Regions from separate parts of the Pseudoalteromonas sp. Isolate3 genome, predicted to be linked through region 3. Evidence: predicted binding sites of a transcription regulator. Region 3 holds the regulator's gene; each other region holds the start of a gene.
What was found. The regulator sigma-54, encoded in region 3, starts transcription at its own class of promoters, with help from an activator protein. The targets are predictions, from matches to a motif close to GTTGGCACGNNNNTNGNNT.
Positions count from the first base shown of each region.

Region 1: the regulator sigma-54 is predicted to act here: its motif matches at 3,923-3,941, upstream of fliE (flagellar hook-basal body complex protein FliE).
Region 2: the regulator sigma-54 is predicted to act here: its motif matches at 2,462-2,480, upstream of flgB (flagellar basal body rod protein FlgB).
Region 4: the regulator sigma-54 is predicted to act here: its motif matches at 4,517-4,535, upstream of L1D46_RS15350 (FlgO family outer membrane protein).

Region 1 covers NZ_JAKEVN010000014.1:41,997-49,489, reverse strand. Annotated here, with positions in the region: gene L1D46_RS05200 (sigma-54 dependent transcriptional regulator) at 1-548, shown strand, start outside; gene L1D46_RS05195 (DNA-3-methyladenine glycosylase I) at 578-1,168, opposite strand; gene L1D46_RS05190 (ATP-binding protein) at 1,297-2,409, shown strand; gene L1D46_RS05185 (sigma-54 dependent transcriptional regulator) at 2,406-3,809, shown strand; gene fliE (flagellar hook-basal body complex protein FliE) at 3,980-4,312, shown strand; gene fliF (flagellar basal-body MS-ring/collar protein FliF) at 4,333-6,048, shown strand; gene fliG (flagellar motor switch protein FliG) at 6,041-7,081, shown strand; gene fliH (flagellar assembly protein FliH) at 7,085-7,493, shown strand, end outside.
Region 2 covers NZ_JAKEVN010000113.1:250-7,742, forward strand. Annotated here, with positions in the region: partial or broken gene flgA (flagellar basal body P-ring formation chaperone FlgA) at 1-452, opposite strand, end outside; gene L1D46_RS17065 (chemotaxis protein) at 595-1,527, shown strand; gene L1D46_RS17070 (protein-glutamate O-methyltransferase CheR) at 1,549-2,379, shown strand; gene flgB (flagellar basal body rod protein FlgB) at 2,515-2,925, shown strand; gene flgC (flagellar basal body rod protein FlgC) at 2,928-3,359, shown strand; gene L1D46_RS17085 (flagellar hook assembly protein FlgD) at 3,373-4,053, shown strand; gene flgE (flagellar hook protein FlgE) at 4,105-5,457, shown strand; gene L1D46_RS17095 (flagellar basal body rod protein FlgF) at 5,619-6,383, shown strand; gene flgG (flagellar basal-body rod protein FlgG) at 6,405-7,193, shown strand; gene flgH (flagellar basal body L-ring protein FlgH) at 7,209-7,493, shown strand, end outside.
Region 3 covers NZ_JAKEVN010000002.1:39,931-47,423, forward strand. Annotated here, with positions in the region: gene L1D46_RS00990 (calcium/sodium antiporter) at 184-1,152, shown strand; gene L1D46_RS00995 (KpsF/GutQ family sugar-phosphate isomerase) at 1,156-2,127, shown strand; gene kdsC (3-deoxy-manno-octulosonate-8-phosphatase KdsC) at 2,131-2,682, shown strand; gene lptC (LPS export ABC transporter periplasmic protein LptC) at 2,679-3,233, shown strand; gene lptA (lipopolysaccharide transport periplasmic protein LptA) at 3,223-3,744, shown strand; gene lptB (LPS export ABC transporter ATP-binding protein) at 3,741-4,466, shown strand; gene L1D46_RS01020 (RNA polymerase factor sigma-54) at 4,584-6,080, shown strand; gene hpf (ribosome hibernation promoting factor) at 6,108-6,395, shown strand; gene ptsN (PTS IIA-like nitrogen regulatory protein PtsN) at 6,399-6,851, shown strand; gene rapZ (RNase adapter RapZ) at 6,852-7,493, shown strand, end outside.
Region 4 covers NZ_JAKEVN010000090.1:3,811-11,303, forward strand. Annotated here, with positions in the region: gene L1D46_RS15320 (sulfite exporter TauE/SafE family protein) at 1-367, shown strand, start outside; gene lgt (prolipoprotein diacylglyceryl transferase) at 382-1,185, shown strand; gene L1D46_RS15330 (thymidylate synthase) at 1,199-2,050, shown strand; gene galU (UTP--glucose-1-phosphate uridylyltransferase GalU) at 2,077-2,958, shown strand; gene L1D46_RS15340 (SPOR domain-containing protein) at 3,304-3,867, shown strand; gene L1D46_RS15345 (SPOR domain-containing protein) at 3,940-4,344, shown strand; gene L1D46_RS15350 (FlgO family outer membrane protein) at 4,568-5,161, shown strand; gene L1D46_RS15355 (FlgO family outer membrane protein) at 5,176-5,850, shown strand; gene L1D46_RS15360 (FlgO family outer membrane protein) at 5,854-6,507, shown strand; tRNA gene L1D46_RS15365 (tRNA-Arg) at 6,690-6,764, shown strand; gene L1D46_RS15370 (zinc-binding dehydrogenase) at 6,792-7,493, opposite strand, start outside.

The sequences.
Region 1 (7,493 bases), on a different contig from region 3:
CTTCGCTAAGTGAGCGTGCTGACGATATTCCTCTACTTTTAAAAGAGTTAATGCGTCGTGTTAACGAGCAAAGTGGCACAACGGCCAAATTTACTGAGCGTGCGATTCAAAGCTTAAAAGAGCATGCGTGGCCGGGGAATATTCGTGAGCTTGCTAATTTAGTTGAGCGTATGGTGATCATGTTTCCTGATAAAGTGGTTGATGTGCCAGACCTTCCAGCTAAATATCGTTATATCGAAGTTGAGGCTTATGAGCCTGAGTACCCTGAAGAGTTGATGGAGCGAGATGCGTTCAACGATATTTTCAGCACTGGCTTTAGTGATTATGATGATGATGAACCTGATGTACCAGCAACAACGGTTGACTCAGGTTTACTCCCTGATGAAGGCATTGAGCTGAAAGAGTATCTTGCTGAGCTAGAAATCAGCTTAATCAGCCAAGCATTAGAGCGCTACGATTATGTTGTTGCACGTGCAGCAGAAATTTTAGGTGTTCGCCGCACCACACTGGTCGAAAAAATGAAGAAATATAACCTAACGCGCGACTAAGCCGCGTTAGGTGACTTCCTCGATTTTATCTATTCGTACTCACTGATTATCTCAGCCTTTCTAAAGCAATCATTGCTATGATCATTTACCATGCCGCAGGCTTGCATATGCGCATACACAGTGGTTGGACCTAAAAACTTAAAGCCGCGCTTTTTTAAATCTTTGGCAAATGCTGTTGAGGCTTCAGTAATAGCCGGATAGTCTTCTAATTTATCAAGGTTGTTTACCAAAGGCTTGCCATCGACAAACTGCCATTGGTAGTTTGAGAAGCTGCCAAACTCTTTTTGAATTTCAATAAAACGTTGTGCGTTATTGATAGTCGCAGCTATTTTGGCGCGATTACGAATAATGCCTTCAAACTGCATTAACCGTTCGACGTCGTCTTCGGTCATTTGGGCAACCTCTTCAACTACAAAGTTTTTGAAGGCACTGCGATAGCCATCACGCTTTTTAAGTATGGTATACCAACTCAGTCCCGCTTGTGCTGACTCTAAGGTTATAAACTCAAATAAACGGTGATCATCATATAATGGCACCCCCCATTCTTGGTCATGATAGGCCACATAATCTTCTTTGCTGGTATCTAGCCATGGGCAACGACAATGGTGTTCTTTTTGCATTATTCCCTCGCGATTGTCATTTTTTTGTCAGTGTTGTTTTTGTCTTTAATTTATTGAAATAAAACGAAAATAAATTTGGTACGAATTGTGCATTTAGCTAGGTAGACACGATTTTTTGAGTATTGATTATGGCCTTAGCAAATGTCCTAAAACCACAATTTATCACAGCCAAACAATATAACCCATGCTTACTACAAGAAGAGTATGTGGGTGAGTTGAGCGAGTTGCGCCAACAAGCCAGCTGGTTGGGTCATTTGGTGGATACTATGCCCGCAGGTGTAGTTGTTTTAGATGGCCGAGGTATGATCGCGAAAGCAAATCAAATTGCCATTGATATGCTAGGTGAGCCCCTTGAAGGTGAAAAGTGGTTTAGCGTTATTCAACGTTCATTTCGACCACAACAAGATGATGGGCATGAAGTATCACTCAAAGATGGTCGTTTAATTAAGCTTGATATTACTGCGCTTGCCCCAGAGCCAGGACAGTTAATTTTAATGACAGATTTAACTGAAACCAGACGTTTACAAAAGCGGATGGCACATATGCAGCGCTTAAGTGCGCTTGGCAAAATGGTTGCTTCGCTTGCTCATCAAGTCAGGACGCCGCTATCTGCTGCCATGTTATATGCCGCAAATTTAGGCTCAAAGCGTCTCCCAGAAAGTTCTCGTGGTAATTTTCATACAAAGCTAATGTCGCGTTTAAAAGATTTAGAAACCCAAGTGAATGACATGCTGTTATTTGCCAAAAGTGGCGAGCAACAAGTGGTCGAAAGTGTGTCGATGCAGCAGTTACTTAATGAAGTAAAAGCGGGTGCTGATGCTATGGTTGCTCAAAATAACAGTGAACTTAGCGTGAACTTACCAGAGCCAGATATTGAAATTGTGGGTAATAAAAGCGCTCTGGCGAGCGCTATTCAAAACCTGATCCATAACAGTATTCAAATCATTGGCTCTGAGGCTGTGGTAACACTGAGTGCTGAGCGTGACGAAACTAGCGAAAACTGTGTTCGCATCAGTGTCAGTGATAATGGCCCGGGTGTTGATTTACGCCATGCCAACAAATTATTCGAACCTTTTTACACTACCAAAAGCCAAGGCACGGGGCTTGGACTTGCAGTTGTAAGTTCAGTCGCCAATGCGCACCAAGGACGGGTTGAAGTGACTAATAATGCTCATGGGGGAGCATGTTTTAGTTTGATCTTGCCAATTAGTGCAGAACCAATGTCAGCGGAGGCAAAATGAATACTAACTCTATTTTAGTCGTTGAAGACGACGCAGGCTTACGAGAAGCGCTAATCGATACCCTTGAAATGTCGGGTATTGATTGCGTTGCTGCAGATAGCGCTGAACAAGCGATGATCTTGCTTAAGCAAAATAGCTATTCATTGGTTGTTAGCGACGTGCAAATGGGCGCTATGAGCGGCCTTGACCTACTACGTAGCATTAAACTTAATTATCCTGAGCTGCCGGTATTAATGATGACGGCCTATGCCACCATTGATGATGCTGTAGAAGCAATGCGTCTAGGCGCGATTGATTACATGGCAAAACCGTTTGCCCCAGAAGTGCTTCTTAACATGGTGAGCCGTTATTTGCCTGAAAAGGAAAAAGAAACTGATGGCCCAATTGTTGCCGATCCATCGAGCATTAAGCTATTAGAACTTGCGAGTAAAGTTGCGCGCTCCGATGCCAGTGTTATGGTACTCGGCCCAAGTGGCTCGGGTAAAGAAGTGTTGGCTCGTTTTATCCACGACAAATCAAATCGTAGCGATGCCCCTTTTGTTGCTATTAACTGCGCGGCTATTCCGGAAAATATGCTTGAAGCAACCTTATTTGGTTACGAAAAAGGGGCGTTTACCGGCGCTATTCAAGCCTGTCCTGGTAAATTTGAGCAAGCTCAAGGTGGTACCATCTTACTTGATGAAATTACTGAGATGGATTTAGGCTTACAAGCTAAATTACTGCGTGTACTTCAAGAGCGCGAAGTAGAGCGCTTAGGCGGACGTAAAACTATTGAACTTGATGTTCGCGTACTCGCCACAAGTAACCGAGATTTAAAAGAAGCGGTGAGCGAAAATCTATTTAGAGAAGATTTATATTATCGCTTAAATGTGTTCCCGCTAATGTGGAAACCACTAGCTGAGCGTCCTGGCGATATTATTGTATTGGCTGAGCATTTGATAGAGCGTCATTGCCTTAAAAGTAAAGAACCTATCGCTCAACTAAGTGAGAGTGCGAAACAAAAGCTGCTATCGCATGCTTGGCCAGGTAACGTACGAGAGCTTGATAACGTTATTCAACGGGCGTTGATATTATGTGATGGTAATAGTATTCATCAAGACGATGTTTTTATTGAAGAGTTGTTATCTGCGGATATCAAGCCAGTCGCTACGCCATCACACAATGCACCGGCTTATCAAGAGCAGCCTGTAGAGGTTAATTTAGATACCGTGCCACAAGTAAGCGAGCAAGGTAATTACAAAGACGAGCTGAAAGATAAAGAGCATCGTATTATTTTAGAAACCTTAGCGCGCTGTAATGGTAAGCGTAAAGAGGTTGCAGAAACCTTAGGCATTAGTCCACGCACTTTACGTTATAAACTGGCGCAAATGCGAGACTTAGGTATAGCCTTACCTGCATAGATTCCTTCCAAAAAGTTAAGCAAACAAGCTCACATTTTTGTGAGCTTGTTTGCTGTCAAAACTCTGACAAACTAAGATTGCTGCTTAAGCTGTTGAAATTGCAGTTTTTATTTTGTGGCACGGTTTATGCTTTATCAGTTCATAAGTAAACTGCATTGTCAGAGAGTATTATGAAAGTTCAAAACAGCGCATTATTTCAAGAAATGCAATCTATGGCCTTAGAAGCAGGCCGTAGCAACTCAATTAATAATTTACCAACACAAACTCAGCCAACATCGTCGGCACAGTTTGGTGATTTACTTACTAATGCACTTGATACAGTGAATGGCTTACAACAAGACGCTAAGCAAAAAGTAACGGCAATGGAAATGGGTGACCGCAGTGTTTCTTTAGCTGATGTGATGATTGCTTCGCAAAAGTCATCAGTGGCATTTGAAGCAACGGTTCAGGTTCGAAACAAACTTGTTGAAGCTTATAAAGAAATCATGAACATGCCTGTGTAACTAGGTAGTGGAGAATTATTGTGGCGCAATCTAATCAATCAACTGATCTAGCCTTAGCAGGCGGTGGTATCGATTCAACCGATACCGATGATCAACAAGAGCAAAAGTCAGGCTACCTAAGTGCCTTAAACGGAGTAGACGTTTTACGTCAGGTTACCTTAGTGATTGCTTTGGCAATCTGTTTGGCTATCGCAATTTTCATTATTATTTGGGCTCGTCAGCCAGATATGCGTCCGCTTGGTAAAATGCCAACGGAAGAGCTTATTCAAACGTTGGACTTTTTAGACGCTCAAAAGATTGATTACGAACTCGATGGTAACGTCATCTCTGTTGAAGAAGGTGAATACCAAAACATAAAGCTATTGATGGCTCGTGAAGGCCTAGAGCAAGCGCCAAGCTCAGGTACTGATATCATCATGCAAGACATGGGATTTGGTGTAAGCCAACGCCTTGAACGTGAACGTTTAAAACATGGTCGTGAGCAACAGCTTGCGCGTACCATCGAAGAGCTAAAAAATGTTACTCGCGCCAAAGTACTTTTAGCTATTCCAAAAGAAAACGTATTCGCTCGTCGCGAAAAACAGCCCTCAGCTACAGTAGTGCTAACCTTAAAACGTGGCCGTTCGCTTGATGGTGAAGAAGTTGACTCAGTGGTTGATATTGTTGCCTCAGCGGTACAAGGTTTATCGCCAGAGCGTGTTACCGTGACTGATCAAAATGGTCGCTTACTTAATTCTGGTTCACAAAACTCACTCGCGGCACGCTCTCGTAAAGAGTATGAAATTGAGCGTAAGCGTGAAGAAGAGTACTTAAATAAAATCGATAGCATTCTAATTCCTGTAGTGGGCCTAGGTAACTATACTGCACAAGTCGATTTAAACATGGATTTCAGCGCAGTTGAAGAAACACAAAAACGTTATAACCCAGATTTACCGGCAGTGCGCAGTGAAACAACTTTCGAAGAAAATAACATAGGTGGCCTCGCTGTCGGCATTCCTGGTGCGCTAACTAATCAGCCGCCAGTAAACTCTAATATTCCTGAAATTGCTGGCCAAGGTAGTGCGGGTTCAGCAACGAATCCTAGTCGTTCGCATAAAGAAGCAACACGCAACTACGAGCTTGATACAACTATTTCGCATAAGCGTCAGCAAACCGGTGTTATCCGTCGCATAAGTGTTTCAGTTGCCGTTGATTATGTGCCGCAAGTGGGTGAAAACGGTGAAACAACCATGGTTCCTCGCTCTGTAGAAGCATTGTCAAATATTCGTCGCTTACTACAAGGTGGTGTTGGTTTTGATATGCAACGTGGTGATGCACTTGAAGTTGTAACAGTACCATTTGTTCGTGAAGATGTTGGGGAAGCAATTGAAGTTCCGCTTTGGGAGCAAGATTGGTTCATGAAGATGCTACGCTTAGCATTAGGTGCTCTGGTTATCATTGTATTGATTGTCTTTGTAGTAAGACCTATGTTGAAACGTCTAATTTACCCAGACGATACACTAGAGGAATATGATGAAGATGCATTAAGTGCTGGTGTAGATATTGGTGATAGCACGCTAGATATGCTAAATAAAGACTTTGACTCTGCTGCTGTAGGATTCTCAAGTGATGGTACACTACAGCTGCCAGACTTACATGGCGATGAAGATTTACTCAAAGCAGTTCGTGCATTGGTTGCAAATGAACCAGAACTGTCTTCTCAAGTAGTGAAAGCGTGGTTAACAGAAGATGACTGATCAAGAACAAAAACAATTACCACCGGCGTTTGATGTTGATAAATTAGACGGCGTTGATAAGGCGGCAATCTTATTGCTGAGCTTATCAGAAGAAGATGCTGCGCAAATCCTTAAACACTTAGAGCCTAAGCAAGTGCAAAAAGTGGGGATGGCAATGGCTGCGCTTGATGATTTATCGCAAGCGAAAATTAGTGCAGTCCATAATTTGTTTATTGAGCAAATTCAAAGCTTCAGTACCATTGGCTTCCAGTCTGAAGACTTTATCAAAAAAGCGCTTACCGCAGCGCTTGGTGAAGATAAAGCCGCCAGCCTTATTGACCAAATTGTCATGGGGTCAGGTGCGAAAGGTCTTGATTCACTGAAGTGGATGGACTCAAAACAAGTGGCGAATATTATTCGCAATGAGCACCCTCAGATTCAAACCATTGTTTTATCTTATTTAGAACCAGAGCAATCAGCAGAAATTTTGTCGCAATTCCCAGAGAAAGTGCGTTTAGATTTAACTATGCGTATTGCTAATCTTGAAGAAGTTCAACCGGCAGCATTACAAGAGTTGAATGAAATCATGGAGAAACAATTCGCCGGTCAAGCTGGTGCGCAAGCTGCGAAAATGGGCGGCTTGAAAGCTGCTGCTGATATCATGAACTACCTAGATACCAATGTTGAAGGTCAGTTAATGGATTCAATCCGTGAACACGATGAAGAGATGTCGCAGCAAATCCAAGACCTTATGTTTGTCTTTGAGAACTTAATGGATGTTGAAGACCGTGGTATTCAAGCGATTCTTCGTGAAGTACAGCAAGATGTATTAATGAAAGCAATTAAAGGCACAGATGAAGCATTGAAAGAGAAAATTTTAAGTAACATGTCAAAACGTGCCGCTGAATTACTCGCTGATGATCTTGAGGCGATGGGCCCTGTTCGTATTAGTGAAGTTGAAGCTGCACAGAAAGAAATTCTTTCTACGGCACGTCGTTTGGCTGACTCAGGCGAGATTATGCTTGGTGGCGGTGGTGGTGAGGAGTTCCTGTAAGCCATGAGTAAGTCTTCTTTTCATACCGGACGTCCAGTGCATGCCAGCGAAGCTGCTGATGAATTACTTGAAAACTGGCCAATCCCTGAAGTTACGCAAGATACAAAAAAACTTGCTGGGCGCTCAACTGCATACGGCACGCCTCTAGCTGATTTATATCGTAAGGAACAGCAAAAACAACAAGCTGACGAACAACCAGAAGAGCCTGAAATCCCGTCATTGACTATGGCTGAACTTGAAAAAATCCGTCAAGATGCCTTTGAAGAGGGGCTAAAGCAAGGCCATGAGCAAGGTTACATAGACGGTTTTGAAAAAGGCGCTCATGAAGGTAAAGAAGCGGGGTTTAAAGAAGGTGTTGAGCTTGGTAAGGAGCAAGGCCAAGAAGAAATTAAGCCTATTTTAGAAGAGCAGC
Region 2 (7,493 bases), on a different contig from region 3:
GACTCATCTTGTACGTATTGCGTTCTAACAAACTGCTTTGGTTTCATTTCAACACGTAAATGCTCTGGACGGATGACTTCACCACGAGCAAGGTTAGTTGTTACAACAACCACAGGTTCGAGCTCAATTATGCGGACATGGACGTATTGGGTCCAACTATTTAGGTCTTGGCACTTAAGTTGTACAGTTACCTGCCGATTAAAAGGAGGTTCTGTTGGTAACTCTTTGTTTATTGGCGACTCACAAAACCTCTCTGGAATGCGACCATCTAATGGTAAAGCACTTATTTGTGGTTTGGTGTCCAGATCAGGGAGCTGTTCGCTAACAAAATCGATAGCGATTTGTTGAAGTTGCTCGTTATTATAAACTTCTGCCTGCAGTTGTGTTGCAAACAACAGGCTAGTAAGAAAATAAAAAACACTGTATCTTCGGCTTTTTTTTAACAAACTCATATTGTTTCGACTATGCTTATGGTTGAAAACAAGGTATAAATATTTTGCGTCAAAAAACAGACGCTTCGTAACCTTATGTAGCTTTAACACAAAGAAGGCAATTATTGTTCCAGCTCTGATTGTTTATCTTTAGGAGATTGAAATGGCAGGCATTTTAGACTCAGTTAACCAGCGTACTCAGTTGGTTGGGCAAAACCGCCTTGAATTACTATTATTCAAACTCAGAGGGCGACAACGCTTTGGTATCAACGTGTTTAAAGTAAGAGAGGTTTTGCAATGCCCACCACTTACTAACATGCCAAAATCAAACGCGTATATTCGCGGCGTTGCGCACATTCGTGGCCAAACTATCTCTGTTATTGATTTATCGATGGCCGTAGGTGGTCCGGCAATTGAAAATATCAAAGACAGTTTTATCATCATTGCTGAGTACAACCGTTCAGTGCAAGGGTTCTTAGTTGGCGGAGTTGAGCGCATCGTTAATATGAACTGGGAAAAAATAATGCCACCGCCTTCAGGTGCGGGACGTTATTCATACTTAACAGCGGTCACTGAGATTGAAAATGAGTTAGTTGAGATACTTGATGTAGAAAAGATCTTAAACGAAATTTGTCCAGTTAACACTGAAGTGAGTGCTGAAGTGGTTGGTGAGGGTGAAATTCAGCGTGATTTAGGTGAGCGTATTGTCTTTATTGCTGACGATTCAGCGGTAGCTCGAAACCAAGTTAAACGTGCGCTTGAACCGTTAGGTGTACAAACTGAGTTAGCTAAAAACGGCAAAGAAGCATTATTACGTTTACGTGAGATTGCTCAGCTTGATTGTAAAAATGATATTACTGAGCGCGTTGGCTTATTGATATCTGACGTAGAGATGCCGGAAATGGATGGTTATACCTTAACCGCCGAAATTAAAGCAGATCCAAAATTATCACCTCTTCATGTGATCTTGCATACCTCTTTAAGTGGGGTATTTAACCAGGCAATGATTGAAAAAGTAGGTGCCGATGATTTTATTGCAAAATTTAACCCAGATGAATTAGCAACAGCTGTGAAAAAGTGGGTTCATTGTGATTAATTATTTATAGGTGGTATTACTTTGGAAAATAAGCATTTACAACAAAGCGAATACGATCAATTCCGCTCTTTCTTAGAACAACAATGTGGCATCGTGCTTGGTGATAACAAACTTTACTTAGTAAAAAGTCGCCTAGCGCCGCTTATGGCACGTTTTAATGTCGAGTCTTTATCACAGTTGGTAAGTAAAACCTTAAGTCCTCATGAGAGGCAGCTTCGTGCCGCTGTGGTTGATGCGATGACCACCAATGAGACGCTTTGGTTTCGAGACCAATACCCATTTGAGCTATTGAAAACGAAGCTATTCCCTGAACTTAAAGATGTTCGTCGACCATTGAAAATATGGTCAGCGGCAAGTTCATCAGGGCAGGAGCCATACTCTATTGCCATGTCGGTCGCTGAGTTTCAGGCTAAAAACCCTGGCGTATTAAAGATGGGAGCGCAAATAATTGGCACAGACATTTCTAATACCATGCTTGATATGTGTAAGAACGCTGAGTACGACTCGTTAGCCCTTGCTCGTGGTTTGTCGATGGAACGACGTCAGAAGTTCTTTAAGGACAGCGGTAATGGAATGGCTCAGGTTGTTGAACCTATTCGCAAAATGGTGAGCTTTAGACATTTAAACTTACTAGATTCATACGCCTTAATGGGCAAGTTTGACATTATATTTTGTCGTAATGTGTTAATTTACTTCTCACCAGAAGTAAAAGCTAAAATCATTTCGCAATTTGCTCAAGCTTTAAACCCTAAAGGTTATCTATTTTTAGGTGCATCTGAATCAATGGCGGGCCTTAGTGACAGCTTTGATATGGTTCGTTGTAACCCTGGTATTATCTATCAAAAAAAGTAAACTCTCCTTAGCAACCTAGTCCTTAGGTTGCTAAATTTATCTATTTTTCAGTCTGTTATACAAATAAAGCTTACTCCTTATTTTTGGCTTATCTTTTGCATTGTTCACTGCAGAGTCAATTTTTTGGAGATGGTTATGGCTATCAGTTTTGATAAAGCATTTGGAGTTCATCCGCATGCGATGTTGATCCGTTCACAACGCGCTGAGTTATTAGCGACAAATATCGCTAATGCTGATACGCCGGGCTATAAAGCGAAAGACATCGATTTTGCCTCGGCATTAAAAGCGGCAAAAAGCAACCAGCAAGGTGGCAATAGTATGGTAAGAACCGATGCTAAACATATAGCCGGAGGCAGTCGTTTTGTTGGTAATGCCGAAATGTTTCGTACGCCAAATCAAGCAGATACAGGTGATGGTAACTCAGTTGATATACAAGTGGAACGAAACTTGTATGTACAGAACTCATTAGAGTATCAGGCAAGCCTGCAATTTATGAGTAGTAAAATTAAAGGCCTTAAAAAAGCCCTCGGTAGTCAAGGAGCTTAATCATGAGTTTGTATAATGTTTTTGATATTTCAGCAACCGGTATGAGCGCGCAAAATGTCCGCTTAAATACTACTGCCAGTAATATCTCGAATGCGAATTCGATTAGTTCTAGCCAAGATCAGACGTATCGAGCGCGCCATCCTGTTTTTGCTGCAGAGTTGACTAAAGCGTCAGCATCACAAAGCAATCCTCAGGGCTCTTCTGTTGGCGTTAAAGTACTAGGCATTGTAGAGAGTGATAAGCCTCTGCAAATTGAATATAACCCAAACCATCCAAGTGCTGATGAAAATGGTTACATCTATAAGCCTAACGTTAATGTTGTAGAAGAAATGGCAAATATGATTTCTGCCTCTCGCTCTTACCAAACAAATGTGCAAGTTGCTGATGCAGCTAAGCAAATGTTAAGTAAAACACTGTTGCTTGGGCAGCGGTAACCGAGGATAAGTTATGAGTAACGACATCAGCAGTGCGTCATCCACGTATTTAGATAATTTACGTTGGCAAGACAATCAAAATAAAACAGAAGAGAAAGATGATACTTTAACGCAAGAAGACTTCTTCTCACTTTTAACACAACAGTTGTCGTTTCAAGACCCAAGCAAGCCAGCTGATAATGATCAAATGATTGCGCAGATGACGAACTTCACTATGGCTGAGGGTATTTCAAACTTAAATGAGAAGTTTGAATCACTGACTGCTTCAATGACATCAAATTCTGCGTTACAGGCTTCTACCCTTGTTGGTAAGCAAGCATTACTTGAGTCTGACACGATTGATTTTGATGGTGAAAATCTCGCTAAAGGGTCGGTAGTTGCAGAAACTGCCGTTGAGTCTCTAACGTTAAGAATAACAGATTCATCGGGCCAGTTAGTGCGCACGATTGAATTAGGTTCGCAGTCAGCGGGTGCACTTCGTTTTGAATGGGATGGTAAAGATAACGATGGCAATGTACTACCAGAAGGTGAGTATGACATTAGTGCTGAAGGCTTTGTAAATGGAGACTACAGCAGTATGCCAATGGCGACCTTTAAGAATATTGAAAGTGTCAATATTAATGGCGCCAGCGGCATTATCGTAAATACAAAAGAGGGTGCGGTTAGGCTAACTGATATAGCTGAAATCGCATAAGTAAAAAAGGTTTGGGTTAGCTTAGGCTAAGAGATAGGTTAGAGGTGAGTTATGAGCTTCAATATTGCATTAACAGGCTTAGCAGCCGCGCAAAAAGATTTAGACGTTACAGCAAATAATATTGCTAACGTCAATACCACGGGCTTTAAGGAGTCTCGTGCAGAGTTCGCTGATGTGTACGCATCATCAGTATTTAGTTCTGGTAAAACAAAAAATGGTGACGGTGTAAGAACAACAATGGTGGCACAGCAATTCCACCAAGGTTCATTATCTTTCACTAATAACTCACTGGACTTAGCAATTACTGGTGAAGGTTACTTTGCCATGGCAAATGACCTAGGTGCACAAGATTTTACATATACTCGTGCTGGTGCGTTCAAACTTAATAAAGACAACTTTATTGTGGATGCTAGCGGAAACTACTTACAAGGTTTCCCTGTTGATGAAGCAACGGGTGATACAACTTCTGTTAGTTTAAGCACATCTTCTGCGCTACAAATTCCTGATGCATCAGGTTCTCCACGCGCTACGACCAATGTTTATTCGTCGTTTAACTTAGATTCTCGTGCATTAACGCCAGCAGTTACACCATTTGACCCAGAGACAAGTGCGTCGTACAACAGTTCAACATCAACCACGGTGTATGATTCTTTAGGTGAGCCACACATTTTACAGTTCTTCTTTGTTAAAACTGACGCAGCAGTGACTGGTAATGATAATGAATGGCAAGTGTTTGCAACACTTGATGAAAAGCCGTTTGCTGCTAATGGTACTGAGCAAACTGCGTCGCCATATACACCTATTTCAACTTTTCAGTTTGACTCAAGTGGTTTACCACAAAGCACAGATGGGACTGCAAATACGGATGCTACGTTTAATCCATTAACAATACCTTCAGGCGGTATATCTGGTTTACTGTCTAATGGTGCGAGTTTCCCTGATGATGTAAACATTAACTGGCGCGATGAAGCTGGTACAACGAATAAAATACCGACTCAATATGCAAGTAACTTTGAAGTGAAAGCGCTTGAGCAAGATGGTGCGACTGTTGGTCGTCTATCAGGTATCGATATTGGTACCGATGGTAAAATTGTTGCTTCATACAGTAATGGTGATACTTCTTTCCTTGGCCAAGTTGCGATGGTACGTTTTTCGAACTCACAAGGCTTGCAACAAGTAGGTAATACTGCTTGGAAGAAGAGTTTAACATCAGGTGAGCCGATTGCTGGCGAACCAGGTTCAGGTACTTTAGGTTCAATTAACTCATCTGCGCTTGAGCAGTCGAATGTTAACTTAACTAGTGAACTTGTTGATTTGATCAGTGCGCAGCGTAACTTCCAGGCAAATTCACGTGCGCTTGAGGTTAACTCAACACTACAACAAAATATCCTACAGATCCGTTAATTTTAGCGGCTCTAAGCTAAATCCGACACGAAGGCTGCTCCCTCTATTGGCAGCCTTTTTTCATTTTACCGACCTCATTTTTCTTTCCTATTTTAGCGTCAATTTTACTTTGGCACTTTTATTGCATTTCTTAGTTATCGTATTTTTAGTGAGTCAATGTTATGGACAAAATGGTCTACATTGCCATGTCGGGTGCAAAGCAAAGTTTGCGAGGTCTTGAACTCAAGGCCAACAATCTTGCTAATGCTAACACCACTGGCTTTAAAGCTGATTTTGCACAAGCTCGCTCTATGCAAGCCTTCGGTGAAGGTTTGCCATCTAGGGTGTTTGCAATGCAAGAACGCCCTGGATCTAATATGGAATCGGGTGGCTTTGTTGAAACTGGCCGCGAGCTTGATATCGCGATGAGTGACCGTGGTTGGTTGAGTGTACAAGATGCATCAGGCAATGAGGCGTACACAAAAACTGGCACATTAAACATTACTCCAGATGGCGCGTTGATCACTAGCCACGGCCGTCAAGTAATTGGCGAAGGTGGTCCAATTATTTTGCCGTTACCTATCGAGAAAGTTGAGTTTAGTGAAGATGGCGCTATTCAGGTTCGCCCACAAGGTGCGCCTGCTAACTTTTTAGAAGTAGTTGATCGGCTGAAAGTGATTGAGGCTGATAACACTCAGCTTGAAAAAGGTAATGACGGATTATTCCGACCAAAAGAAGATATGTTGGTAAATGATCTATGTGGTTTTTGTGATATTTCACCGAACGTGAAAGTACTGTCGGGAACGCTTGAGATGTCGAATGTAAACCCAGTGCATGAAATGGTCGACATGATCAGCAATCAACGCCAATTTGAATTACAAGTTAAATTGATGAAAACAGCCGAAGAGCTCGATGAGCGTCAAGATCAGCTGTTACGCATTGTTTAAGATGACTGAGAGGGTAGAGTTATGAATCCTGCATTATGGATCAGTAAAACCGGGCTTGACGCCCAGCAAACCGATATTTCGGTGATCTCAAATAATCTCGCGAATGCCAGCACGGTCGGTTACAAAAAAAGCCGCGCCGTATTTGAAGATTTACTATATCAAAACATTAACCAACCAGGTGGTCGTTCGTCACAAGACACTGAAATGCCATCGGGCTTAATGCTAGGTGCCGGTGCCAAAGTGGTTGCTAACCAAAAGAACTTTTCACAAGGTAACATGCTTACCACAGAAAATTCATTGGATTGGATGATTTCAGGTCCTGGTTTTTTTGAAGTGCAATTACCTGATGGCAATATTGCCTATTCACGTAATGGTCAATTCACGACTGACGAAGATGGTCGAATTGTGACATCGGGAGCGGGTTTTCCCTTGCAGCCTGAAATGAATGTTCCAGATGATGCACAATCAATCACTGTTTCGCAAGACGGTGAAGTGTCAGTTCGTATCGCAGGGCAACCAGACAATGTGGTAATTGGTCAGCTAACTATTAGTGATTTTATTAATCCATCGGGTCTTGAGCCCATGGGGCAAAACTTATACACAGAAACCGCTGTTAGTGGTGCGCCTGTGCAAGGTAACCCAGGTATCGATGGTTTAGGCAGTGTGGTTCAAGGTTCTCTTGAAACGTCTAACGTGAATGTGACAGAAGAGCTCGTTAACTTGATTGAAACACAACGAATTTATGAAATGAATTCAAAAGTGATTTCAGCGGTTGATGAAATGCTTAGTTACATTAATCAGCAGCTTTAATGGGTAGGAGGCAGCATGCGTAATATTATCTTAGTCACATCGGCAGCATTAATGCTGGGTGGTTGTATGACAACGCAAAATCATCATGTGGTTCAGGATGACCCTTACTATGCGCCTATGTACCCGGAGCCTACAACAGAGCCTATGGTACCAACGGGGTCGTTGTTTGATAGTTATTCATCAAATGACTTGTACTCAGATAAAAAGGCTCTACGCGCTGGCGATATCATCACTGTTAAATTGCAAGAGTCTACTCAAGCGACCAAAGCAGCTAAAACCGAAACAGATAAAGAAACGGAT
Region 3 (7,493 bases):
AATTTTGTAATATTTCCTATCAATAAATTCTAAAGCTAGCTGCAAAGAACTTAATCACACCTGAAATTTAGATTCCTCGCCCAGCACGCTTTATGCTTGCCAGCTCATTCTTTTACTTATACTTTCAGTTTCGCTTTTGTTACTATTTGCAGTCATCTGTATAAGTAATGTTGGCGTATCACAATGGTGACTTCTTTTGTCATTTTAATTATTGGTTTTGCTGCACTCGTTTGGAGTGCCGATCGGTTTGTTTATGGGGCGGCTGCACTCGCAAAAAACATGGGGATCCCCACCCTAATCATTGGTTTAACCGTAGTAGCTATGGGCTCATCTGCGCCTGAAATGATGGTATCAGCATCAGCAGCTCTAGCTGATAAAACAGATACTGCAGTAGGTAATGCGGTTGGTTCTAACATCACCAATATCTTACTTGTACTTGGTGTTACTGCTTTATTGCGTCCTCTTTCAGTATCATCTTTGACGCTTAAACGCGAAATGCCACTCGTACTGTTAATCTCTGTAGCAGCTTGGTATGTGTTTTCAGATAACTATTTTTCATTCACTGAGGGCATTGCATTGATGGTTGCCTTTGCTGTATTCATTGGTGGCTTAGTGATCGTCTCACTGCGCGCGAAAAACCAAGATGATCCTTTTGTCAGTGAAGCATGTGAAGATGTCCCGAACGACGTGAGCACAAAATCAGCCGTATTTTGGTTAGTCATCGGCATGATTTTATTACCTATTAGCTCGCATTTTTTAGTTGGGTCGGCGGTTGATATTGCAAAATATTTTGGTTTATCTGATCTCGTTATTGGCTTAACCATCATTGCCATTGGTACCAGCTTACCTGAGCTAGCAGCCTGTATTGCCGGGGTTCTAAAAAACGAAGACGATTTAGCACTGGGTAATATCGTTGGCTCAAATATCTTCAATTTACTCGCTGTATTACCACTTGCGGGCATTATCAACCCTTCAATTATTGACCCTTCTGCGGCAAACCGCGATGCACTTATTATGATTGCAGCAACCGTTGTATTGATGGCCATGTCATTGAACTTTAAAGGTGCTCGTCGTATCAATAGAGTAGAAGGTGGCTTCTTGTTAGTCGCATTTATTGCATATCAGGGCTATATTTTTAGCCAAATAGGATAATCAATGACACAACAAAGCTTTATCGCGCAAGGTAAGCGCGTACTCGAAATTGAAGCACAAGCCTTACAAGAAATTGAGCAATATATAAATCAAGATTTCGATAAGGCTTGTCAATTAATGTTCCAGTGTACAGGCCGTATCATTGTTATCGGTATGGGCAAGTCAGGCCACGTTGGTAATAAAATTGCGGCGACCCTTGCAAGTACTGGTACACCCGCATTTTTTGTTCACCCTGGTGAAGCAAGCCACGGTGATTTAGGCATGATCACTCATGATGATGTAGTGATGTGTATTTCTAATTCTGGTGAGACCAGCGAAGTACTAAGCATAATTCCTGTTATTAAGCGCATTGGCGCAAAGATGATTTCACTAACAGGCAATCCAGATTCAACCATGGCAAAGCTATCTGATGTCCATGTTTGCATTAAAGTAAGTAAAGAAGCATGCCCGTTAGGCCTAGCACCAACTGCTAGTACAACAGCAACATTAGTTATGGGCGATGCAATAGCCGTTGCGTTACTTGAAACGCGTGGTTTTACAGCTGACGATTTTGCACTTTCGCATCCTGGTGGCAGTCTAGGTAAACGTTTATTACTAACATTAGATGATGTTATGCACGCAGGCGATGCCACCCCAATCGTTAACGAAACGCAAAGCATTAAAGATGCGTTAATTGAAATGTCAGCCAAGGGCCTTGGTATGACTGCGGTAATAGGTGCAGACAAAAAGTTAGCCGGATTATTCACCGATGGTGATTTACGCCGTATTTTAGAGCAGCGCATTGATATCCATAGTACTGCTATTAGTCAAGTGATGACTCGTTCATGTACTACTGCGCGCCCTGACATGCTTGCAGCTGAGGCATTGAACATTATGGAACGTAAACGTATCAATGGTTTAATTGTGGTAGATCATAGTAATACGCCTATTGGTGCCCTTAATATGCAAGACCTATTAAAAGCAGGAGTTCTTTAAGCAATGACATTCGCCGAGCTTTACCAGCCTCTTAGCCCTGATGTGAGTCAGCGCGCACAAAAAGTAAAATTGCTAATCTGCGATATTGATGGTGTTTTTTCTGATGGCCGAATTTATTTAGGCAATGATGGCGAAGAACTTAAAGCATTCAATACAAAAGATGGCTTTGGTATTAAAGCGCTCATAAATAGTGGTTTTGAAGTGGCAGTCATTACTGGCCGCCATTCACAAATAGTTCAGCAGCGAATGACTAGCCTAACAGTTCAGCACATTTATCAGGGACAAGAAGATAAGCTAATTGCTTATCAAGAGTTAAAGGATAAACTGGGGCTAACTGATGAGCAAATTGCCTATATTGGTGATGATGGTCCAGACTTACCAGTAATGGAAAAAGTAGGGTTTGCTGTTGCTGTTAACGACGCACACCCACTAATTAAAAAGCTGGCTCATTACACCACATTATTACCAGGTGGCTTTGGAGCCGTGCGTGAATTAACTGATTTACTGATGTTAGAAAACGGTAAGCCGTTAACTAGCGATGGAACCAGCGCATGAATATAGCCCGTATTTTACTGAGTGTTGTTTTTGTTTGTTGCATGGTGTGGTTGTGGTATCCGTACTTTAATCAATCAGCAGACACAATAACTAGTGAAGACGAGATCATTGCAACGCCTGATTACACTGCGGTGGCGTTAAAGCAAACTGCTTATGACGAGCAAGGAAAAATCAGTCATAAAGTAGCTGCGGCTAAAATGGAGTTGTATCAACAATTAGGGTTTACCTTTTTTGAGCAACCTGTATTTACTATTTATGGCGACCAGCAGGTTTGGCAAGTAAAAGCCAAAGAAGCCACTTTATACGAAAATGATCAGCTGATTTTTGAAGGGGATGTAGTTGCTAAAAACTTAACCCATAACGGTATGATCGAAGATATAAAAGCAGAAAACATTAATGTCGACATTAATAAAATGACCATGTTTTCAAAGCAACCTGTAACACTAACGGGACCGAATTTAAAGATTACCGGTAAAGGCTTAAAAGCCGATTTAAAAACCGAAATTGTTGAGTTAACTAACCATACACGAACCATATACTATGACCAATAAACTGAAGAAATTACTCCTGATCCCAAGCTTATTGATTGCGTTTTCCGGCACCGCTGCCGAGCAAACTGGCGCACAAATTAGCATTAGCTCAGATCGCCAAGTTGGTAAACTAAAAGATGGCGTTGGCATATTTGAAGGTAACGTAGAGATCGTGCATGGTAATCGTCGTATTACAGCAGAACGTCTTGAAGCACACGGCGGTGATACCGAAGGTACAGTAGAGCTAATTATTGCAACAGGCAAACCAGCTTACTTCGAAGAAAAACAAACGGATGGTTCCGTAATGAGCGCCAGTGCTGAAGAAGTTCGTTATGATGTTGCGAAACGCTTCTTAACCTTAAACGGTGAAGCTGAAGTTACCCAAGCTGGTCAAAAAGTAACAGCGAAAAGCATTACCTATGATATGGCTCAGCAGCTTATCAGTGCTGAAAAAGACGAAAACTCATCAGATCGTGTACACACTATTTTAGTACCTGTTGAAAATAAAAAAGACAATAAAGGCCAACCATGAGCACATTAAAAGCAGAGCTTTTAGCTAAGAGCTACAAAGGCCGCCAAGTGGTTAAAAATGTCGGTCTGGAAGTTGAAGCAGGCAGTATTGTTGGCTTGCTTGGCCCAAATGGTGCTGGTAAAACCACGACTTTTTACATGATTGTAGGCCTAGTTCCGAGCGACAAAGGTAAAATTAGCATCGATGATAACGATATTACCCTTTTGCCAATGCACAGCCGTGCGAGGTTGGGTATTGGTTATCTACCGCAAGAATCTTCGATTTTTCGAAAGTTAACAGTTTACCAAAACTTGATGGCTATTTTAGAGACTCGTAAAGATCTAAATAAAACCACGCGGGAAGAAACTCTAAATAGCTTATTAGATGAATTTAGCATCCAACACATCCGTGATAGTCAAGGTATGGCTCTATCTGGTGGTGAACGTCGCCGCGTTGAAATTGCTCGCGCATTAGCCGCTAATCCTAAATTTATCCTTTTAGATGAGCCTTTTGCTGGTGTTGATCCAATTTCAGTGTTAGATATAAAGAAAATTATTGAGCACCTAAAAAATCGTGGTATTGGTGTACTAATTACTGACCATAATGTTCGAGAAACCCTTGATGTTTGTGAAAAAGCCTACATTGTTTCTCATGGGGAGCTAATTGCATCAGGCACACCTGAGCACGTATTAGCTGACCAAACTGTACGCGATGTTTATCTAGGCGAGCAATTTAGGCTGTAACCATTACGCCACCGACTAGAGCATCTGCTAGACTTATAACAATGACAATAAATCGATAATAACTTAACTGTCTTTGCACAGTTATCGATAACTTAAAAAAAGGATTGTTAGGGATACATGAGGCAATCATTACAGCTGCGCATGGGCCAGCAACTTACAATGACTCCACAACTGCAACAAGCTATACGTTTGTTGCAGCTCAGTACATTGGATCTCCAACAAGAAATTCAAGAGGCGCTAGATAGTAACCCTTTACTTGAAGTGGAAGAAGCGGATTACAACGAAGAAAGCATCGGCAAAAATGAGCAAAAAGCTGAATCTGACGATGTGCAAGTCAGCGCTTCTGCAGACGAAGCACCTAGCGAATATGAACAAGAAAGCAGTGATGCTCTAAATAAAGACACTGTAAGTGACGATTTAGCTATGGATGTTACATGGGATGAGTACATGAGTGCCGCTCCATCAACATCATCAGGGCCAATGCCAGAAGATGAATCTATTTATCAAGGTGCATCGACCGAAACCCTTCACGAATACCTTATGTGGCAATTACAGCTAACTCCCTTTAGTCCGACTGATGAAGCGATTGCTGTGGCAATTGTTGAGGCTATCGATGACTCTGGTATTTTAACGGTAAGCTGTGAAGATATCGTCGAGAGCTTTAATCAAAATAGTGATGAAGAAGAAATCGAACTTGATGAAGTCGAAGCGGTCCTAAAGAGAATTCAATTGTTTGATCCTGTCGGTATTGGGGCGCGTAGTTTACAGGAATGCCTGTGTATTCAACTTCGCCAATTCGATGCAAACACGCCATATTTAGCTGAAACTAAAATGGTTTTATCTGAGCATATCGAATTATTAGCGAGTCGCGACTATCGAACTTTGATGAAAAAGACTAAGCTTAAAGAAAATGAGCTTAAAGAAGTAATGACGCTAATTCACAGCTTAAACCCTAAGCCTGCGGATAGCATAGTACGCGAAGAGTCTGAGTACGTCATACCTGATGTATCAGTGAAAAAAGTAAAAGGTCGCTGGGTGGTTGAGTTAAACCCAGATAGTATGCCAAAGATTAGAGTGAACAGCCAATATGCGGCTATGTCTCGCTCTGTTAAATCAAGTAGCGACAGCCAATTTATTCGCTCTCACTTACAAGAAGCAAAGTGGTTTATTAAGAGCTTAGAAAGCCGTAACGATACACTATTAAAAGTGACCAACTGTATCGTTCAACAACAACAAGCTTTCTTTGAGCATGGCCCAGAAGCAATGAAGCCGATGGTGCTAAATGATGTTGCTGAAATGGTCGAAATGCATGAATCGACGATTTCACGAGTAACAACGCAAAAATATATGCATACCCCTAGGGGTATTTTTGAGTTGAAATATTTCTTCTCAAGCCATGTCAGCACTGAAAATGGTGGTGAGTGTTCTTCAACAGCAATACGCGCTTTAATCAAGAAGTTAGTCGCTGCAGAAAACTCGGCTAAACCATTGAGTGATAGCAAAATTGCAGATATATTGGCTGAGCAAGGAATTAAAGTAGCTAGACGTACAATTGCAAAATATCGTGAGTCTCTAGCAATACCTCCGTCTAATCAGCGTAAGAGTTTGATTTAGACGTTTTACATAGAAGGAAAAATGCTTATGCAACTAAATTTAACTGGTCGTCATGTAGAAATCACTGATTCATTAAGAGACTATGTAAACACCAAGTTTGCGAAACTAGAAAGGCATTTTGACCATATTAATAATGTTCATGTCATTCTAGATGTAGAAAAATTAAGCCAAAAAGCAGAAGCAACTTTACATGTAAACGGAGGCGAATTGTTCGCTTCTACAGAACATCAAGATATGTACGCAGCCATTGACTCGTTGATCGATAAGCTTGATCGCCAAGTCATTAAACACAAAGAGAAATTAGCTCGACATTAAATTATGAAACTAAGTTCACTTACTAATCAGGACTGCAGCAAAGCTGCGGTCCTTTTTAATAGCAAAAAAAGAATTCTTGAATATATCAGCGAACTGGCTCACCAGCAGCTTCCTCATTTATCTCAACAAGATATCCTAAATGCTTTACTCAACCGAGAGAAGCTAGGTAGCACCGGTATTGGCCGAGGTATTGCTATTCCACATGGCCGAATGAGTGGCGCCGATGAACCTCAGGCGTTTGTCATAGTGAGTGAATCCCCAATCAATTTTGATGCAATTGATAATCGCCCTGTTGACATTTTCGTAGCACTCATCGTACCAGATGGTGACTCTCAGCTTCATCTAAAGACCTTATCAACAATTGCTGATAGACTTAAAGATAAAGAGTTTTGTAAACAGCTGCGTAGCGCTACTACCGATCAGCAACTGTTTCAGGTTATATCAGCAGAGGCATAAATGGAATTAATCATTATCAGCGGTCGCTCAGGCTCAGGTAAATCGGTCGCTTTACGAGTACTTGAAGACTTAGGTTATTATTGCGTTGATAATATTCCAGTCAATTTACTGCCTTCGCTCGTGCGTAGCGTATCAGATAACTACGATAAAATAGCGGTCAGTATTGATGTGCGTAACCTTCCAAAAGAGCAGCAAGAATTTAATGATATTCTTGAGTACCTGCCAGGTTTCGCAAATCCAACACTTTTTTACTTAGACAGTGATGACCAAACCCTGATAAAACGCTTTTCAGAGACTCGTCGTTTACACCCATTATCCATTGATTCTTTGCCACTTGATCTGGCTATTAAACAAGAAAAAGTCTTACTCGATGTGTTGATCACTCGTGCTGATTTTATGATTGATACCACAGATCTCAGTGTTCATCAGTTAGCAGAATCAATTCGCGAAAAGATTTTGGGTAAAAAGGATAAAAAACTGATTATCACTTTTATGTCTTTCGGCTTTAAACACGGTATTCCAAAAGAAGCTGATTACGTATTTGATGCACGTTTTTTACCTAACCCACACTGGGAACCTGATTTAAAGCCGCTAACGGGTCTAGATCAACCAGTAAAAGATTACTTAGCTAGCCACAGCATA
Region 4 (7,493 bases), on a different contig from region 3:
CTTTTTATGTGCCATAATGGGGGCGTTGTCAGGGCTAATAGGTATTGGTGGTGGGGCGCTGATTGTGCCGCTACTGCATTATTTTTCTGTTGATATTAAAAAGGCCATTGGTTGTGCTGCTGCATGTGGTATTGTCATTGCGCTGTTTGGCTCGGTGGGTTATGTATCTGCTGGGTGGCAATTAACATCGTTCAGTGATGGATTTGCCGGATTTGTGTATTTACCTGCTTTAGTCGGGATTGTGGTTACCTCGTCGCTAATTGCGCCTATAGGTGCCAAAGCCACGCATTACTTGCCAGTGGCAACAATAAAAAAAGTATTCGCGCTATTACTTGTAATAATTGCGCTTAAAATGGTGTTTAGTTAAAGGTTTTTAATTTTATGGCTCTTCAATTTCCAGATATCGATCCGGTTATTTTTTCGGTAGGCCCGCTCAGCGTACGTTGGTACGGTTTGATGTATTTAATTGGTTTTGCTTTAGCAATGTGGCTTGCTAATCGTCAAGCTGAAAAACCAAACTCAGGTTGGACAAAAGAACAAGTAAGCGACTTGTTATTTTACGGCATGCTCGGTGTGATACTCGGTGGTCGTATTGGTTATGTGTTGTTTTATCAGTTCAGCTATTTTATTGAAAACCCACTGTATTTATTCAGAATTGACCAAGGTGGTATGTCGTTCCATGGCGGTACCTTAGGTGTGATTACCGCAATCGCCATATTTGCTTGGACACGTAAAAAGTCATTATTTGAAGTAGGTGACTTTGTGGTGCCATTAGTGCCACTCGGTTTATTAGCAGGACGTATTGGTAACTTTATTAATGGTGAGCTGTGGGGCCGAGTGACTGACGTACCTTGGGCGTTTATCTTCCCTACTGGTGGGCCAGAGCCTCGTCATCCATCTCAACTGTACGAAGCCTTTTTAGAAGGTCTGGTGCTGTTTTTAATTTTACAATGGTTTATTAAAAAGCCTCGTCCAGCGGGAAGTGTTGCTGGGGTGTTCTTGCTTGGCTATGGTGTGTTTAGATTTATTGTTGAATATTTCCGAGAGCCAGATGCCCATTTAGGTTTATTCGCAGGCGTTATTTCAATGGGGCAAATACTGTCATTGCCGATGGTAATTGGTGGTCTTGGTTTGTTAATATGGGCCTATAAAAAGCCGCAACACAGCGTGGCAAGCAAAGCATAACATGAGCTAATCAATGAAACAGTATTTAGATTTATGTCAGCGCATAGTTGACGAAGGTGTGTGGGTTGAGAATAAACGCACAGGTACCAAATGTTTAACCGTTATTAACGCTGATCTTGAGTATGATGTAGCGAATAACAAGTTTCCGCTAATTACAACACGCAAAAGCTTTTACAAAGCCGCCATAGCTGAATTACTTGGTTACTTACGAGGTTACGATAGTGCTGCACAGTTTCGTGATATCGGCTGTATGACTTGGAATGCAAACGCAAACGAAAACAAAGCTTGGCTTGAAAACCCACATCGTCGTGGTGAAGATGATATGGGGCGTGTCTATGGTGTTCAAGGCCGCAGCTGGCAGCGCCCTGACGGTAGTCACCTAGACCAACTTAAAAAAGTTATCGATAACTTATCTAAAGGCATAGATGATCGCGGTGAAATAGTCACTTTTTATAACCCAGGTGAGTTTGAGCTAGGCTGTTTACGCCCTTGTATGCACACGCACACCTTTTCTTTGTTAGGTGATACTCTATACTTAACTTCATACCAACGCAGCTGCGATGTGCCGCTAGGTTTAAACTTTAATCAGATACAATGTTTTGTGCTACTTGCTTTAGTTGCACAAATTACCGGACATAAACCAGGTAAGGCGTATCATAAGATAGCCAATGCACATATTTACGAAAACCAACTTGAGTTGATGCGTGATGTGCAGCTAAAGCGTGAGCCTTTCGCGTCACCTGAATTAAAAATAAACCCAAACATTAAATCACTTGAAGACATTGAAACCTGGGTTACAAAAGACGATTTTGAAGTAGTAGGTTATCAGTGTCACGATGCAATTAAGTATCCGTTTTCAGTGTAAGAACAATAAAATTTAAGGAGAAATCAATGAAAGCTGTGATCCCAGTTGCTGGTCTTGGCACGCGTATGTTACCTGCGACAAAAGCAATTCCTAAAGAAATGCTTCCTATTGTTGACCGACCACTGATTCAATACGTTGTAAATGAAGCAATTTCTGCAGGAATTAAAGAAATTGTTTTAGTGACGCATTCAAGTAAAAACTCAATAGAAAACCACTTTGATACCAGTTTTGAGTTAGAAGCAACGCTTGAAAAGCGTGTTAAGCGTCAGTTACTTGCAGAAGTACAATCAATCTGCCCGAAAGATGTAACGATTATTCAAGTTCGTCAGGGTGAAGCTAAAGGCCTTGGCCATGCTATCAACTGCGCAGCACCTATCATAGGTAATGAACCATTTGTAGTTATCTTACCGGATGTGATCATTGATGATGTGGCCAGCGACCTTAAAAAAGATAACTTAGCCGAAATGATCCAGCGCTTTGAAAGCACAGGTGAGAGCCAAATTATGGTGGAGCCTGTTCCGCAAAATGAAGTAGATAAATTTGGTGTAGTGGACTTAGGTGATGTAAAAATCCAGCAAGGTGAAAGTGCTGCAATTTTAAACATGGTTGAGAAGCCTCCGATTGAGCTAGCACCTTCAAATCTTGCTGTTGTTGGCCGTTATGTATTGAGCAAAAATATTTGGCCATTACTTGCAAAAACTCCTGCAGGCGCAGGCGATGAAATCCAATTAACAGATGCGATTGCTATGCTAATGGAAAAAGAAACTGTCGATGCCTACTCAATGAAAGGTAAAAGCCATGACTGCGGCAGTAAAATTGGTTATTTAAAAGCGATTGTTGAGTTTGCACTGCGTCGTGATGAATTCAAAGGTGAGCTTACAGACTTCATAAAGTCGCTGGTAAAATAAGCAATTTAGATTTCTAGTCAAAAATTACTTCATAAAAGTGTCTATATGGCACTTTTTTATTATTTACATAAACCTTACAATTGTCGATCATTACCCAATAAAGGATTTTTCTGATATACCTTTGTCTTAACGCATTGTTACTATTGAATGTAAATGAATAGTTTCGTTTATGGCTGTTTTCCAAAAATAACTAACACAAAGGTTATAGTCGAAACGTTAATACGTTAGTGGTTACGTTTTATATCTCAAATTATCTTTTAAGTGTTGATGTACAGGTAAGTACTAACAATATGCTCTTCTTTTAATAAGAAGCTAATTTTAATGGTACTTTAAAGAATCCTGATTATGAAATGTTACTTAAAGTCTTTGCGTTACAGTTTATACCTGATGGTGTTACTAGCTGTAGCTGGCTGTAGTAATAACCCATTGCCTTCTATTCTTAAAAATAAAAATATTAATATTACTTACCTTTTTAACAAAGCGTTTAAGCAATCAGATACTTTTAGTGTACTAATTCAAACGAGCCCAGATAAAGCAGCAATAAACTATAAATCAGTTGAAAATGTTAAGCAGATTCAAGATAACGATCTCAACTCTGTCTCTGAGCCATCAAACAAAACGGAGTTTCCTGAGCACAATTACAGTTTTGCTTTACAGCTTATGTCTGTTGAATCAGAACAAAGCCTTGCCTATTCATTTAAAAAAATGGTTAAGCGTGCGCCGAATATCTTCCAAGGAAAACCGATACTTAATATCGAAGTTGCTAAAGTAAATGAGCATACTTATTATCGCCTTAAGTTTGGCCGTTATAAGTACTTGAAAAATGCCAAAGCCGATTGTGAGGCTATTAAGCGGCAAGGAATTGATTGCTGGGTTGGTAACTACACTGACAACCGAATATATTTTTAGGGTTAAAGTTCATTCTAAAGGTGGCATTTTTATTGCTATGTTTTAAGCCTGTTTTTGAGAATCGACGTAATCATGCATTTTTCTATTTTTTCTAAATACCTATTGATAGCCATCAGCTTAACTGTTTTAACAGCCTGTATGATGAGCCAAGAGCATAGCCAGCCTGAGCAACCATTTACGCATTCACAAAGCGCAGCTATTGCAGCAACCAAAGCAGTAGAACCGGGCGTGCAATTAGGTTTATATTTAACACCGACAAAAGTAAGTCACCGTGTATTAGAGCTAAAGCGAGACTACCCTGATGTTTTGCATGGCCTGGATTTTCGTTTTAAAAAGCGTGAGCACAAAGGCGTAACCGTGTATGGACTAAGAGCTGGTCCATTTACAAACTATACTCAAGCTACTGCATTTTGTGAAATAGTAAAAAAGCTAGGGCAGACTTGTGTGATAGCTCCTTTTGTTGGACAGGTGCTGTAGCTACTGCTTTTGCGTCAACTAACTTTGCTATTCCTGTTTTAACAACCTCACATACTCAGTCTGAGTAGCGATTAATAACTTAAAACAGATCCATTACAAAGCGGCTTACTACCTTTAATCACAGAGTTTCTTGCTTCACTATTATCTAGCTATATCTAGCAAATAATAATACTTAGGCATAATTATTGCTTTGTACTTACTAAGTTTAGTGAGGATGGCAATTATGCGCCTGTTATTTTATTCAGTTGTTTTAGTGTTGGTGGGTTGTAGCTTAACTGAAGAGCCACAAAGTGCGCCCCCTAGAGAAACCCCAAAATCGCCAATGGCACCATATACGGTGCATCAATATGTTGCTGATTTAAGCAGTCAGCTGAGCCGTATTCAAGGCCCTTATAAAGGTAATGCTCGTATTGCTGTTACCAGTTTTTATATGGCTGATGGCTTAGGAACTGATTTAGCAGAAGATCAGGGCAGTGGCTTAAGTCAGCAAATTCAAGAAAGTTTATTAACGCAATTTACTCAGCTTGGTTTTCATACTATCGAGTATCGGTTAGAAAATACTTTAAATTTGCAGCAATCGGCCGATAGTGTACTTAGTCGTGATGTAAATACCTTACGTCAACGTCAGAATATTGACTTTGTTATTACCGGCACACTGACGCGGCAACAACATGCCTACATAGTTAACGCCCGATTGGTAAATACCAAAGATCTGCGAATAGTGTCAGCAGCAAGCACCGAGATCCCCATTAATGTCATGTGGGGAGCTGAAAAAGTTCAGCAGCGTGATGGCCAGTTGTATCGAAGCGAATATTAAGAGGAACTCATTTAATGAAACGTTTAATTTTAACTTTATGTTTGCCTTTAGGCTTTGGTTGCTCTTCGATGTTAACAGGTGATGCAACACAGCATGATAATGAGCCTCAGTTAACTGCGCAAAGAGAAGTCGCCGCGCCGCATAGTAACGACAGTGTGTTCCAAACTAATAAGGCGGTGATGAACAACAGCACTTTTACCGCTGCACCAACGCGTAAAAATATTAATCATTATGTGCGTGGCATCATGCAAGACTTAGTTGAAAATTTGCAATATGTTAGCGATACCACGCCGGTTGCTGTTTCAAGTTTTGTGTACCTTGATGCTGATTACAACTCAACGAATTTGCTAGGTAATCAAATTGCCGAAAGTTTCATTCATGAACTGCACGCATTTGGTGTACCTGTCATTGACTTTAAAACTACTGATTATATGCGTGTCACGCCAAGTGGTGACTATGTTTTCAGTCGTGATTATTTAGAGCTAAGCCAAGATCAAAATTTTAATTATGTATTGGCAGGTACCTTGGTTAATCATCAAAGTGGTGTGCTCGTTAATGCCCGTATTGTTGGCTTAGCAAGTAAAGCGGTTGTAGGGTCAGCGCAGGGTTTTATCCCGCAATCAGTGGTTGATGCCCTTGATAGCACCAACCGTAGTGATGGTATTACACTAAAACAAGCAAGTGAGTAAGCTATGAAAGGTTTTATCTTAGCATCGTTAACGCTTGCGCTATCCGGCTGCCAATTGCTGCCAGAGCAATCAGCAGAGCCGAAAAACGCACAGGCTTCAGCAAATGGTCAGTTAGATTACGTTGCTATGCTGCAAGCAGTTGAACAAAACGACATGCAGCAGGATAACGCTAACCATCGTCTATTTGTGCCATATCAACATCATAAAACAGTTGTCAATTATGTCGAGCAAATGGCGCTTGAGTTAGTTGATACTATGCAACAAGAAAGTGAGTTAGGAATTGCTATTACTTCTTTTGTCGATTTAGATGCAAGCTTAAAAACCAGCTCTCAACTTGGTAATCAACTATCGGAAACAATGCTGCACCAGCTGCAGAAATTTGGCTTTGGGGTTGTTGATTTTAAAGCGATGGATGTAATTAGTGTGACCTCACGTGGTGATTTTGTGATGTCGCGTGATATAGAAGAGTTAGCCGAGCGTCGCATTGCCAGCCATGTACTTACAGGCACGCTTATATATCGCCCTAACGGCGTTGAAGTGAATGCTCGAGTGATTAATTTAAACTCAAAACTTGTTATTGCCAGCGCACAAAAAGTGATCCCGTATTTTGTGCTAAAAAATGAGTCAATCCAATCTGCAACAGCTAGCGTTAATTAGCTCTTGCATTACACCAATCGGCTATTCTCGAGTCGATTGGTTTATTCTCCTTGATTAGCAAAGCCTTAGACCGTTATAATTTTAGTTACAAGTTACAAGTTACAAGTTACAAGTTACAAGTTACAAGTTACAAGTTACAAGTTACAAGTTACAAGTTACAAGCAATCCCTCAGCTTTTGAGTGGCCTCTTAGTTAAATGGATATAACGGCCCCCTCCTAAGGGGCAGTTACAGGTTCGATTCCTGTAGGGGCTACCAAGTTACCTCAGCACCCCCTAAGCTTAATTAACCCGTTACTTTTTTAAGCTCACCTGTGCGCCATGGTTCAATGATGATTTTGATATGGTCGTTTGGTTTAAACAAGGTATCAAAGGCACCTTGTACGCCGTCGATGCCGACTTTTCCTGTGCGCATTTTTTGCCATGCAATTTTACCTGAAGCGATGTTCTCGAGTGATTGAGCAAATTCTTCTGGTTGGTAGTAATAAGAGAAAATAAGGTCTAACTCTTTGACAGTTGCATAGGCAAAATTAACGTTAAGTGGTGCAGTATGTAGACCTGTTACAATGATTTTTGCTTTTGCTGGTGCACGTAAAATGTAGTCGTTTAATAAGCGGCTGACACCGGCGCATTCAAAAATAACTACCTTGTTGCTACCTGCAAGCACAGCGGCTTTAGCCACTTCATCATCCGCCATAGGGTTAACATATTCAGTAGCGCCAAATTCAAGGGCAATTTGTTTTTTGCTTTCTTGCGGATCAGAGGCAACGATGTGTTTTACGCCTTGTAACTTTAATGCGGCAATCGCGGCAAGGCCAATTGGGCCACAACCAACTACGATTGCAACATCATCATTATGCATTTGTGCGCGGTTCACTGCATGCAGGCCAACAGCAAGTGGTTCTGTAATGGCTGCCGCTTCTGATGGAACTGCATCAGGAATAGGTAACAACAAAGCTTCATCAACGATAAAGTATTCAGAATAGGC